Regions from separate parts of the Pseudomonas serboccidentalis genome, predicted to be linked through region 4. Evidence: predicted binding sites of a transcription regulator. Region 4 holds the regulator's gene; each other region holds the start of a gene.

Region 1 (3,114 bases), 2.3 Mb from region 4:
TGGATGATCTGCGACAACTGCTCGCCGACCTGCTGCACCTCGGCCATGCCTCGGCGCACTTCTTCGGAGAACTTGTCCATGCCCATCACGCCGGCAGACACTGCCGACTGGATCTCGCGAACCATCTGCTCGATGTCGTAAGTGGCGACGGCGGTCTGGTCCGCCAGACGCCGCACTTCGGTCGCGACCACGGCAAAACCGCGGCCGTATTCACCGGCCTTCTCGGCCTCGATGGCGGCGTTGAGCGACAGCAGGTTGGTCTGGTCGGCAACCTTGACGATGGTCACCACCACCTGATTGATGTTGCCGGCCTTCTCGTTGAGGATCGCCAGTTTGGCGTTGACCAGATCGGCCGCGCCCATCACCGAGTGCATGGTGTCCTCCATGCGCGCCAGACCTTGCTGGCCGGAGCCGGCGAGCACCGAAGCCTGATCGGCAGCGGTGGACACTTCGGTCATGGTGCGCACCAGGTCCCGCGACGTGGCGGCGATTTCACGCGAGGTCGCACCGATTTCGGTGGTGGTGGCGGCGGTTTCGGTGGCGGTGGCCTGTTGCTGCTTGGAGGTGGCGGCGATCTCGGTCACCGAGGTGGTCACCTGCACCGACGAGCGCTGGGCCTGGGACACCAGCGAGGTCAGCTCGGTCATCATGTCGTTGAAGCCGGTTTCCACCGCACCGAACTCGTCCTTGCGGTCCAGATTCAGACGGCTGCTCAAGTCGCCGGTACGCATGATTTCGAGGATCTCCACGATGCGGTTCATCGGCGCCATGATTGCGCGCATCAGCAGCAAGCCACAGGCACCGGCCGCCAGCACGGCCACCAGCAGCGAGACGAACATACTGACTTTGGCCGCCGCGACCGCCTCGTCGATGTTGGCCATGGCCTGATCGGCCACCTTCTTGTTCTCACCGATGATGTCGTTGAGTTTCATACGACCTGCATACCAGGCCGGGGTCAGCTTCTCGGTGAACAGCTTGACCGCCTCGGCTTCCAGATTGCGCTTGTGCAGATCAAGTACCTGATCCTGAATCTGCATGTAGGTATCGTGATACTTCTCGAACGCAGCGAACTCGATTCGATCTTCGTCGGTGGTCACGGTGTTGCGATAGTTGGCCATCTGCTCTTGCAGACGGTTCTCGAACGCCTTGTAGTCCGCCGCATCTTCGCTGCTGATGCCCTGCCCTTCCTTCAGCCCGAGCAGTTCCTGAGTCTGCAGGTAGCTGTCGACCCAGGCACCGCGAATCATCGAGCTGTAATAGACGCCGGGAACCGCGTCGTCACGGACGCTGTTTTCACTGGTCTCGATCTTCAGCAAGCGTGAATACGAAACGACGACCATCAGCAGCATGATGGCGATAATCACCGCAAAGCTCGCCAAAATGCGTTGGCGCAACGTCCAGTTCTTCACAGTGAGTCCTCGTGCCTAAGTCGAAATGCGGGGGAGTATAGCCGAGGGAGGTGTCTCATTTATAAGACGCTTTTTAACCCTCGGGCCTGCCGAGCGCGCAAGGCCGGGAGGTTCTGAGGTGGGACTGTCCGTCAATCCGGGGTTGGCGTGCCAGTGATGAAATGGCAAAAAGGGGCGATGGATCGGTCATCGCTGTTGTTGCGAGGCTGAAAACGCAATCGCGAGCAGGCTCGTTCCTACAAATTTCGGCGTCTGGCCCAAAACCTTGTAGGCGCTGCGGCACGCTGCGATCTTTTTGATGTTGGCTTTAAAAATCAAAAGATCGCAGCGTGCCGCAGCGCTTACATAAGTACCGCGTGTTCAGGCGGTTCTATTGCGATGCCATGCGCACCTGTTTCTCCAGCTCCACCTTCAACCCCGGCTCCAGCTTCAACTGCTTCGCCAATTCCTCCAGATACGCCTTCTCCATAAAGCTCTCCTCATCCACCAGCATCACACTGGCGATGTACATCTCCGCCGCCATCTCCGGCGTACTCGCGGCGCGGGCGACGTCGGCAGGGTCGAGGGGCTTGTTGAGTTCGGCGTGCAGCCAGTGTTGCAGCTCCTGGTCGTTGTCGAGTTTGGTGAATTCGCCCTCGATCAACTGGCGCTCGCGATCATCGATGTGGCCGTCGGCCTTGGCGGCGGCGACCAGTGCCTTGAGAATCGCCTGGCTGTGCTGCTCGGCTTGCGCGGGCGGCAAACGGTCGAGTGTCTGCGGTTCGTTTTGCGGTGCCGTGCCCTTTTGCGCGTTCCAGTTGCCGTAGGCCTTGTAAGCCAACACACCGAGTGCAGCGAGGCCGCCGTAGACCGCGACTTTGCCGCCGACCCTGCGCGCCTTTTTACTGCCGAGCAGCAGGCCCATCGCCCCCGCAGCCAAAGCACCACCGCCCGCCCCCGAGAGCAGGCCACCCAGCGCACCGGAGCCTGAAGAGCCGCCGAGCAACCCGCCCAGCCCGCCAGCCGCCGATTTGTTCTGCGCCCCGCCAGCCTTGTTCTGCAACAGATCCTGGCCGGACTTGAGTAGTTGATCGAGCAATCCACGGGTGTTCATGTTCCGCCTCCAAAACAGGGGTTATCCGGATCTATCAGGCCCTCAGCCTAGTTCGAAAGTGCCCCGGTCCGGCCCGCGAGTGTGCTTCCAGATGTTGCTCAGTACGCGCGTGGCCTTCGTGAAAAGAGATATACACTCAGACCAATCGATAAAAACCGCCCACTGGGTACACCCCTCATGATGACCCTGCGTCAGATTCGTCACTTCATCGCCGTGGCCGAGACCGGCTCGATTTCCGCCGCCGCGCAAACCGCGTTCATTTCCCAATCGACCCTGACCCTGGCGATCCAGCAACTGGAAGAGGAAATCGGCGTCAGCCTGTTCAGCCGCCACGCCAAGGGCATGACTCTGACGCATCAGGGGCACCAATTCCTGCGCCAGGCGCACCTGATTCTGGCGACCGTGGACAACGCCAAACGCAGCCTGCAACAGAGCACCGATCAGGTTGCCGGGCAGTTGATCGTCGGCGTGACCAGTCTGGTCGCCGGTTATTACCTCGCCGATTTGCTCACACGATTCCAGCGCGCCTATCCCAACGTCGAGATCCGCGTGATGGAAGACGAACGGCCTTACATCGAGCATTTGCTGGTCAGCGGCGAGATCGATGTCGGT
Region 2 (3,114 bases), 710 kb from region 4:
CAATTCCACGAAGAGCACGGCGAAGTCTGCCCTGCCAACTGGAAGAAAGGCGACAAAGGCATGAACGCTTCGCCAGAAGGCGTTGCGGCTTACCTGACCGAGAACGCTGCTGCCCTGTAAGGCGCATCGTCGAGGCACAAAAAAACCGGCCCACGTGGCCGGTTTTTTCATGCGCGGAAAATACCCGACGAGGATCAGTCGTCGAAGTCTTCCCAGCCGCCCATCTGTTTCCAGCGGTTGACGATCCCACAGAACAGCTCGGCAGTCTTCTCGGTGTCGTAACGCGCCGAGTGCGCTTCACGGCCATCGAAGTCGATGTCGGCTGCCTGACAGGCCTTGGCCAGCACGGTTTGACCGTACGCCAGGCCAGCCAGCGTCGCGGTGTCGAAGCTGGAGAACGGATGAAACGGGTTGCGCTTCATGTCCAGTCGCGCCACGGCGGCATTCAGGAAGCCGAGGTCGAAGCTGCTGTTGTGGCCGACCAGAATCGCCCGTTTGCAGCCGTTGGCCTTCAGCGCCTTGCGGATGCCGCGGAAGATGTCGGTCAGCGCGGTTTCTTCGCTGACGGCCATGCGCAGCGGGTGATCGAGCTTGATCCCGGTGAATTCCAGGGCTGCCGCTTCGATGTTGGCGCCTTCGAACGGCTCAACGCGGAAGAAGTAGGTGTGGTCCGGGTAAACGAAACCCTTTTCATCCATGGCGATGGTGGTCGCGGCAATCTCCAGCAGAGCGTCGGTGGCCGAATTGAAGCCACCGGTCTCTACGTCGACGACAACCGGCAAATAGCCGCGAAAACGCGCTGCCATTGGATGACGGGAACCGCCGCCACCACCTTGACCGTCCAGTTCGTCGTCGAAATGGTCTTCACTCACGCGTGTTCCTCCAGCAGGCGCCAGCGCAGTTTTTCACCGGCGCGCAGCGGGATAACGTTCAGCTCGCCGAAGGGCAGGCTGGTCGGGGCGGTCCATTCTTCGCGAACCAGGGTGATGCGATCGGTGTTGGCCGGCAGACCGTAGAAGCGCGGCCCGTTGAGGCTGGCGAACGCTTCGAGCTTGTCCAGCGCATTGCGCTGTTCGAAGGCTTCGGCATACAGCTCGATGGCGGCGTACGCGGTGTAGCAGCCGGCGCAGCCGCAGGCGGCTTCCTTGGCGTGCTGGGCGTGCGGCGCCGAGTCGGTGCCGAGGAAGAACTTCGCACTGCCGCTGGTGGCGGCGTCGAGCAGGGCTTCCTGATGGGTATTACGCTTGAGGATCGGCAGGCAGTAGAAGTGCGGCCGGATCCCGCCCACCAGCATGTGGTTGCGGTTGTACAGCAGGTGATGCGCGGTGATGGTTGCGCCGACGTTGGCCGAAGCCTCGTTGACGAACTGCACGGCGTCGCCGGTGGTGATGTGTTCGAACACCACTTTGAGCGTCGGGAAACGCTCGACCACACGGCGCATGTGCTCATCGATGAAAATCTTTTCGCGGTCGAAGACATCGACATCGCCACGGGTGACTTCGCCGTGGATCAGCAGCGGCATGCCGACTTCGGCCATGGCTTCCAGCGCCGGGAAGATCTTGTCGATGCTGGTCACCCCGGAATCGGAGTTGGTGGTGGCGCCGGCCGGGTACAGTTTGGCGGCGTGCACGAAACCGCTGGCCTTGGCCTCACGAATTTCTTCGGGCTGGGTGCGGTCGGTGAGGTACAGCACCATCAGCGGTTCGAAGCGACTGCCGGCCGGGCGGGCAGCGAGAATCCGCTGGCGATAGCCGTCGGCTTCAGCGGCGTTGCGCACCGGTGGTACCAGGTTGGGCATGATGATGGCGCGGCCAAAGGTGCGCGCAACATCGGCAACGGTATTGGTCAACACGGCACCATCGCGAAGATGAATGTGCCAGTCGTCGGGACGCAGCAGGGTCAGGCGGTCGGACATGAGGGGATTCCAGGCGGGTCAAACTGAGGGGAATGCTACCGGAAAAGACTCTTGCAGGCACTCGCTATCAAGTTTTGCAGGAACCTTCCGATATCCCGTAGGTATGCCGTAAACATAGTGTGAATCGGTCTTTGTGTTACAGAAGCCAATGGAGCCTCCCGTGCGCCAGCGATATTTAGCCTTGCTCAGTGTGTTTGCCAGCCTCCCCGCGATGGCGCTCACCTACCAGACACGTCTGGAGAACATTGAGTGGACGGTCGAGGGCGACAAGTTCGAGTGCCGCCTGACCCAGCCGATCACCGATTTCGGCTCGGGCCAGTTCGTGCGCAAGGCCGGCGAGCAGGCGATTTTCCGCCTGAATGCCTACAACGCCATGCTCGGCGGTGGTTCGGCGACCTTGCTTGCGGCGGCAGCGCCGTGGCAGCCGGGGCGCAACGACATCAACCTGGGCAGCGTCAGGATCGGCACCGGCAACGTGCTGTTCAACAGTTCGCAATCGCAGGCCGGTGGATTGATCAGCGGTTTGCTCGACGGTCGCAGTCCGGTGGTGCGCCGTGCTTCCGGCGATGGCCGGGTGTCTGAAGTGCGCCTGCTGCCGGTCAAGTTCAGCAAGGCTTTCAACGAGTACCAGACGTGTGTGGCAAAATTGCTGCCGCAGAATTTCGATCAGGTGAAACAGTCGCAGATCGGCTTCCCTGGCGAAGGTACCGACCTGGATGCCGACGCCAAGGCCAAACTGCAAGTGATGCTCGAGTACATGAAGGCCGATCCGACGGTCAATCACATCGAACTCGATGGCCACTCCGACAACAGCGGCAACCGTCTGACCAATCGGGAGCTGTCGCGCCGTCGCGCGCTGGCAGTGGTCGACTTCTTCAAGGCCAATGGCATTGCCGAATCGCAGATCACTGTGCGTTTCCATGGCGAGCAATACCCGCTGGTACCGAACACCAGCGCGGCCAACCGGGCGAAGAATCGCCGGGTCAGCGTGAAGCTGGCACGGGTGGCGCCGACCACTGCACCAGCGCCGCAAGCCAGTACACCTGCCAACGCTGCGGCAACTTCCTGACTCGCCGGTCATCGTCGCGCTCTCGACAGATTCTGTCGCTTTGTCGTCTTAAGCTGTCGCGCCTCTGTAAATTATCGCATTTGAGCGGTAGACTCCTCGGCTTTCCGTAGAACCCCGTGGAGTGATGGCA
Region 3 (3,114 bases), 1.5 Mb from region 4:
GCGTTGGCCAGTTGCGACAGTTCGTGACTCGACGCACTGGTCTGATCGGCACCCGCCGCCGAGCGTACCGACAGGTCGCGAATGTTGACCAGATTGCGATCCACTTCCCGCGCAACTTGTGCCTGCTCTTCGGCAGCACTGGCGATCACCAGATTGCGCTCATGGATCTCATGCACCGAAGCGGTGATGGTTTCCAGCGCCTCCCCGGCGCGCTCAGCCAACGCCAGCGTGGTAGTGGCCCGTGCAGCACTGGCCTGCATCGAATCCAGCGCCAGGCTCGAACCACTGCGCATGCCCTGCACCATCTGCTCGATCTCCTGAGTCGATTGCTGCGTGCGATAGGCCAGCGCCCGAACCTCATCGGCGACCACCGCAAAACCTCTTCCGCTCTCCCCTGCGCGGGCCGCCTCGATGGCCGCATTGAGCGCCAGCAGATTGGTCTGCTCGGCAATGGCACGGATGACATCCAGTACTTTGCCGATGTCCTGTGACTGGTTGGCCAACGATTGCACCAACTCGCCTGTGTGCTGTACATCGCCGGCCAGCGCATTGATGGCCGTGGCTGTTTCACTGACCCGCGCCTGCCCCAGTTGCGCCGACTCACTGGATTGACGGGTGGCATCGGACGTCGACACGGCATTGCGAGCGACTTCTTCAACGGCCGTGGTCATTTCATTGACCGCTGTGGCTGCCTGTTCGATTTCGTTGTTCTGTTGTTGCAGGCCTTGTGTGCTGTCGAGTGTCACCGCATTGAGTTCATCGGCAGCGCTCGCCAGTTGCGTGGCCGAACCGCTGATGCCTAGCAGCGTTTCCCGCAAGTTCTGCTGCATGGTCGCCAGCGCTTTGAGCAAACGGCTGACCTCATCGTTGCCGTGGGTTTCAATCGGTCGGGTCAGATCGCCACGGGCCACGCTTTCTGCGGCGCCCACTGCTGTGCTCAACGGATGGACGATGCTGCGGGTGAGCAACATGGCCAGCGCCACCGTGGCCAGCGCCGCCAGCACGATGAACAGACTGACGATGGTGCGCGACGTCTGGTAATGGTCGGCGGATTTCTGGCTTTCAGCGGCAACCTGTTTCGCGAACAGGTCCGCCAGGTCATTGAGTTGCTTGCCGGAGCCGTCGACCACGGTTTTCATATCAATTAACAGCAGCCTGGTCAGTTCGTCACGCTTGCCTTGATCGGCAAGGGTGAAGGATTGCGCGATCCCGGTACGATACGCCGCGAAAGTTTTTTTAAACTGGTCATAGAGCTGCTGGCCTTGCGGCGTAATCACCAGTTTGTCGTAGGCGGCGATCTTCTCGCTCAGCTCCTTGTCACGAGTGTCCATCTGACTGCGGTACGTCGCGATACTCTTCGGATCCTGATCAAGCGCCATGCGCAGGGAAATCGTGCGGATCCGCAACATCAACTCGCGAATCTCGTCACCGCCGCGAATGCTGGGCAGCCACTGACTCTCCACCGCGACTTCACTGTCGCGGATACTCGACATCTGTCCCAATGCAAAGACGCCAAGCAACGCCACCAATACTGCGATCAGGGCAAAACCCAGTGCGGCACGTGGAGCAATATTCAACTGACGAAGCAACATGACGAACGCCCTTATTCTTTTATTGGCAGATAGAAGGGGCGAACCGCGGCAGTCCCCTCTCGTTAGCGGGCTATCGGCAAGTTGTACGATGACTTGAAGGGATTTGTCTTTCGCGAGGGCAAAAAAAATCCCCGTATCTTTCGATACGAGGATTTTTAATATGGTCGGGGTAAGGGGATTCGAACTCCTGACATCCTGCTCCCAAAGCAGGCGCGCTACCGGACTGCGCTATACCCCGGTAAAAAAAAGGCGACCTTTCAAAGATCGCCTTCTTCGATCAGCGCTTTTGGCCTCTGATCTTAAGATTCGATCCCAGTGTTAACTGGTTTCAAAAATGGTGGGTCGTGTGGGATTCGAACCTACGACCAATTGGTTAAAAGCCAACTGCTCTACCAACTGAGCTAACGACCCAAAAATGGTCGGGGTAAGGGGATTCGAACTCCTGACATCCTGCTCCCAAAGCAGGCGCGCTACCGGACTGCGCTATACCCCGGTTTGAAATTGGCTCCGTGACCAGGACTCGAACCTGGGACCCAATGATTAACAGTCATTTGCTCTACCGACTGAGCTATCACGGAACTACATATTTCAATTTACAACGGTGAAACTTGAAGCTTCTCGACACCGTTTTCGCATCGCTGCGTTCGTGTGTCTGAGGCGCGCTATTCTACAACCTAGAACACCTCTGTCAACCCCCTAAATTGCTTTCAAGTTAATGATTTGCAACTTATTTCAGTTTTCAACCCAGTGGGTTGAAACGCTGCCGGTGACTGACTGCGGGGCGCACTTTACAAGCCTTTTCCTTAGAGTTCAACAGCCTAACGAAAAAAAGGCCTCACAAAGCGAGGCCTTCCTTATTTCATTGGCATTGAGGCTCAGTCGAAAACGATTTCGTCGTTCACCACTTTGCCGGTTGCCGTCTCGCCCGGCATGAAATGCCCCGACAGGATCAACTGCGCCAACGGGTTTTCGATCCAGCGCTGGATCGCACGCTTGAGTGGACGTGCGCCATAGACCGGGTCGTAACCGACGGCAATCAGCTTGTCCATCGCTTCCGGGCTGAGTTCCAGCTTCAGCTCGCGCTCGGCCAGACGACTGCGCAGACGGCCCAGCTGGATCTCGGTAATGCCCGCGATCTGATCCCGCGCCAATGGCTCGAAGATCACCACTTCATCGACCCGGTTGATGAACTCGGGACGGAAGTGGCTGGTCAGCGCGTCCATCACCGCTGCACGCTGCGCCTCACGGTCACCCACCAGCTCCTGGATCTGCGACGAACCGAGGTTCGAGGTCATGACGATCACGGTATTGCGGAAATCCACCGTGCGCCCGTGGCTGTCAGTCAGACGCCCATCCTCCAGCACCTGCAGCAGGATGTTGAACACGTCCGGGTGAGCCTTCTCGACCTCGTCCAGCAGAATCACCGAGTAAGGCTTGCGACGCACCGCTTCGGTCAGGTAACCGCCCTCCTCGTAGCCGACGTAGCCCGGTGGCGCACCGATCAGCCGCGCCACGGAATGTT
Region 4 (3,114 bases):
CATCGTCCTGACCGGACACAACGTCTTCTCGTTTATCGGCATGAATCTGCGGACCTTCACCCTGCGAGAGATGTTTTTGTGGATCTTTTTCTGCAAGCATCGCGGCGCGGTCATGTTCGATGCCCGCAAAGCGGTCCACCTGACTGGCCATGAGCACGAGTTTGAGCAAATTGCTTTCGACTTCGGTGACCAGTTGGGTCACGCGCTTGATCACCTGACCGGTCAGGTCCTGGTAGTCCTGAGCCAGCAGGATGTCGTTCAGGTTGCTCGACACCGCACGGTTGTCCGTGCTGCTGCGCGAAAGAAAGCCGTCGACCCGGCGCGCCAGTTCGCGGAACTCTTCAGCCCCGACCTCGCGACGCATGAAGCGGCCCCAATCGGTGCTCAGGGCCTGGGCTTCTTCAGCCAGGCCATTGACCACCGGGGTGGCGCTTTCCACCAGATCCATGGTGCGGTTGGCCGCGGCTTCGGTCAGCTTGACCACATAGCCCAGGCGTTCGGTGGCGTCGGTGATTTGCGACACTTCCTCGGCCTGCGGCATGTGCGGATCGATCTGGAAGTTGACGATCGCACTGTGCAGTTCGCGTGTGAGCTTGCCTACTTCCTGATACAGGCCGCGGTCACGGGTCTGATTGAGCTCATGGATCAGTTGCACCGCGTCGCCGAACCTGCCTTTTTCAAGGCTCTCGACCAGTTCGACCGCGTGTTTTTTCAGGGTCGATTCGAAATCGCCCTGTGAAGATTCGTTATGCTCCATAGCTCCCCCGCGCGTTCATCAGCCGATGCGTTCGAAAATCTTCTCGATTTTTTCTTTCAGCGCCTGAGCCGTGAAAGGTTTGACCACGTAGCCGTTCACGCCGGCCTGAGCGGCCTCGATGATCTGCTCGCGCTTGGCTTCTGCCGTCACCATCAGCACCGGCAGGTGCTTGAGTTTTTCATCGGCACGCACGTGGCGCAGCAGGTCGATACCGGTCATGCCCGGCATGTTCCAGTCCGTTACCAGAAAGTCGATGCTTCCGCTGTTGAGCACCGGAATGGCAGTGGTGCCATCGTCGGCCTCGACGGTGTTGGTGAACCCCAGATCACGCAGCAGGTTCTTGATGATCCGCCGCATCGTTGAGAAGTCATCAACGATGAGGATTTTCATGTTCTTGTCCAATTCGACCTCCAAGCAGTCTTAAACGCGCCCAGCACCTGGACGCGCCATTTCAATCAATCCGGCAAAGCACTCGATGACTGTCTGGAGCACAACAGAGCAAGACCGGTGCCGTTCATCACCGCACCAGCCTCGTTCGCAGTGTCCCCACACTGCCTTCAGCGCGCTCGCCACTCCCCCAAACGCCCCCGCAAGCGGGCCGCGCACTGGCTGTGTAACTGGCTGACCCGCGATTCACTGACGCCAAGGACTTCACCGATCTCCTTGAGGTTCAGCTCTTCGTCGTAGTACAGCGCCAACACCAGTCGCTCACGCTCCGGCAAATTGGCAATCGCGTCCGCCAGCGCGGCCTGGAAGCGTTCATCCTCCAGATCGCGTGACGGCTCAAGATGAGCACTGGCGCCATCCTCGTGCAGCCCTTCGTGTTCGCCGTCCTGCAACAGGTCGTCGAAACTGAACAGCCGGCTGCCCAGCGTGTCATTCAAAATCCCGTAGTAATCGTCGAGACTCAATTGGAGTTCGGCCGCAACCTCGTGATCTTTAGCATCACGGCCGGTTTTAGCTTCAATTGAGCGAATTGCGTCGCTGACCATACGGGTGTTGCGGTGAACCGAGCGTGGCGCCCAATCCCCTTTGCGCACTTCATCGAGCATCGCGCCGCGGATTCGAATGCCCGCGTACGTTTCGAAACTGGCGCCTTTGCTGGCGTCATATTTGGTCGAGACTTCAAGCAGGCCGATCATTCCGGCCTGAATCAGATCTTCGACCTGCACACTCGCCGGCAAGCGCGCCAGCAGGTGATAGGCAATGCGCTTGACCAGTGGCGCGTAACGCTCGATCAACTCGTACTGCGCGTCACGTGCCGACTTCTTGTAGTAATTCATACCGCTCGCGGTCATAACACAGGCCCTGCTGTTTGCTGCACGAGGCGCTCGACGAAAAACTCAAGATGACCGCGTGGGTTGGCAGGCAGCGGCCAGGTATCGACCTTCTGCGCGATCGCCTTGAACGCCAGCGCGCACTTGGAACGCGGAAAGGCTTCATAGACCGCTCGCTGTTTCTGCACTGCCTTGCGCACGCTTTCGTCGTACGGCACCGCGCCGACGTATTGTAAGGCGACGTCGAGGAAACGATCCGTGACCTTGGTCAACTTGGCGAACAGGTTGCGCCCTTCCTGCGGGCTCTGCGCCATGTTGGCGAGGACGCGGAAGCGGTTCATGCCGTAGTCGCGGTTGAGCAGTTTGATCAGCGCGTAGGCGTCGGTGATGGAGGTCGGCTCGTCGCAGACCACCAGCAGCACTTCCTGCGCGGCGCGCACAAAACTGACTACCGAGTCACCAATACCCGCAGCGGTATCGATCACCAGCACATCGAGGTTGTCGCCGATGTCGCTGAAGGCCTGAATCAGCCCGGCATGTTGCGCCGGACTCAAGTGAACCATGCTCTGGGTGCCGGAAGCGGCCGGCACGATGCGGATCCCGCCGGGACCCTGCAACAGCACGTCGCGCAGTTCGCAGCGGCCTTCAATCACGTCGGCCAACGTACGTTTGGGGGTCAGCCCCAGCAGAACGTCGACGTTCGCCAGCCCCAGGTCGGCGTCCAGCAGCATGACCCGACGGCCAAGCTCTGCCAGCGCCAGAGACAAGTTCACTGACACGTTAGTCTTGCCGACGCCACCTTTGCCGCCGGTCACCGCGATCACCTGTACGGGATGCATGCTGCCCATGTTATTTCTTTACCTTGTCTTGCATAGACGGAGGCCACATTACTGGCTGCGCGTTCTCAACCGGAACAATGCATGGCAGACCATCGATGTAGGTACAAAAACTGTTCATTACCTCAGCCAACCTGCTTGGTCGGGCTGTGATAGATATCAGCGAACATGTCAGCCATGGCTTCTTCGCTGGGTTCTTCCTGCATTTGCACGCTGACGGCGCGGCTGACCAGTTGATGACGGC

What was found. Region 4 encodes FliA, which starts transcription of late flagellar genes. Its sites were predicted from a motif close to CTAAAGTTTNNNNNNNNNNNGCCGNTAA; they were not measured.
Region 1: the regulator FliA is predicted to act here: its motif matches at 1,652-1,679, upstream of NN484_RS01845 (methyl-accepting chemotaxis protein).
Region 2: the regulator FliA is predicted to act here: its motif matches at 1,982-2,009, upstream of NN484_RS15610 (flagellar protein MotY).
Region 3: the regulator FliA is predicted to act here: its motif matches at 1,663-1,690, upstream of NN484_RS12065 (methyl-accepting chemotaxis protein).

The regions. Positions count from the first base shown of each region.
Region 1 is NZ_CP101655.1:427,607-430,720, reverse strand. Features, by position in the region: gene NN484_RS01845 (methyl-accepting chemotaxis protein) at 1-1,409, opposite strand, end outside; gene NN484_RS01840 (tellurite resistance TerB family protein) at 1,780-2,502, opposite strand; gene NN484_RS01835 (LysR family transcriptional regulator) at 2,680-3,114, shown strand, end outside.
Region 2 is NZ_CP101655.1:3,439,829-3,442,942, reverse strand. Features, by position in the region: gene NN484_RS15625 (peroxiredoxin) at 1-120, shown strand, start outside; gene rnt (ribonuclease T) at 195-872, opposite strand; gene pyrC (dihydroorotase) at 869-1,915, opposite strand; gene NN484_RS15610 (flagellar protein MotY) at 2,076-2,984, shown strand; gene NN484_RS15605 (argininosuccinate synthase) at 3,114-3,114, shown strand, end outside.
Region 3 is NZ_CP101655.1:2,652,578-2,655,691, forward strand. Features, by position in the region: gene NN484_RS12065 (methyl-accepting chemotaxis protein) at 1-1,592, opposite strand, end outside; tRNA gene NN484_RS12070 (tRNA-Pro) at 1,754-1,830, opposite strand; tRNA gene NN484_RS12075 (tRNA-Lys) at 1,928-2,003, opposite strand; tRNA gene NN484_RS12080 (tRNA-Pro) at 2,009-2,085, opposite strand; tRNA gene NN484_RS12085 (tRNA-Asn) at 2,095-2,170, opposite strand; gene clpB (ATP-dependent chaperone ClpB) at 2,468-3,114, opposite strand, start outside.
Region 4 is NZ_CP101655.1:4,154,492-4,157,605, forward strand. Features, by position in the region: gene NN484_RS18980 (protein phosphatase CheZ) at 1-757, opposite strand, end outside; gene NN484_RS18985 (chemotaxis response regulator CheY) at 776-1,147, opposite strand; gene fliA (RNA polymerase sigma factor FliA) at 1,315-2,055, opposite strand; gene fleN (flagellar synthesis regulator FleN) at 2,052-2,882, opposite strand; gene flhF (flagellar biosynthesis GTPase FlhF) at 2,996-3,114, opposite strand, start outside.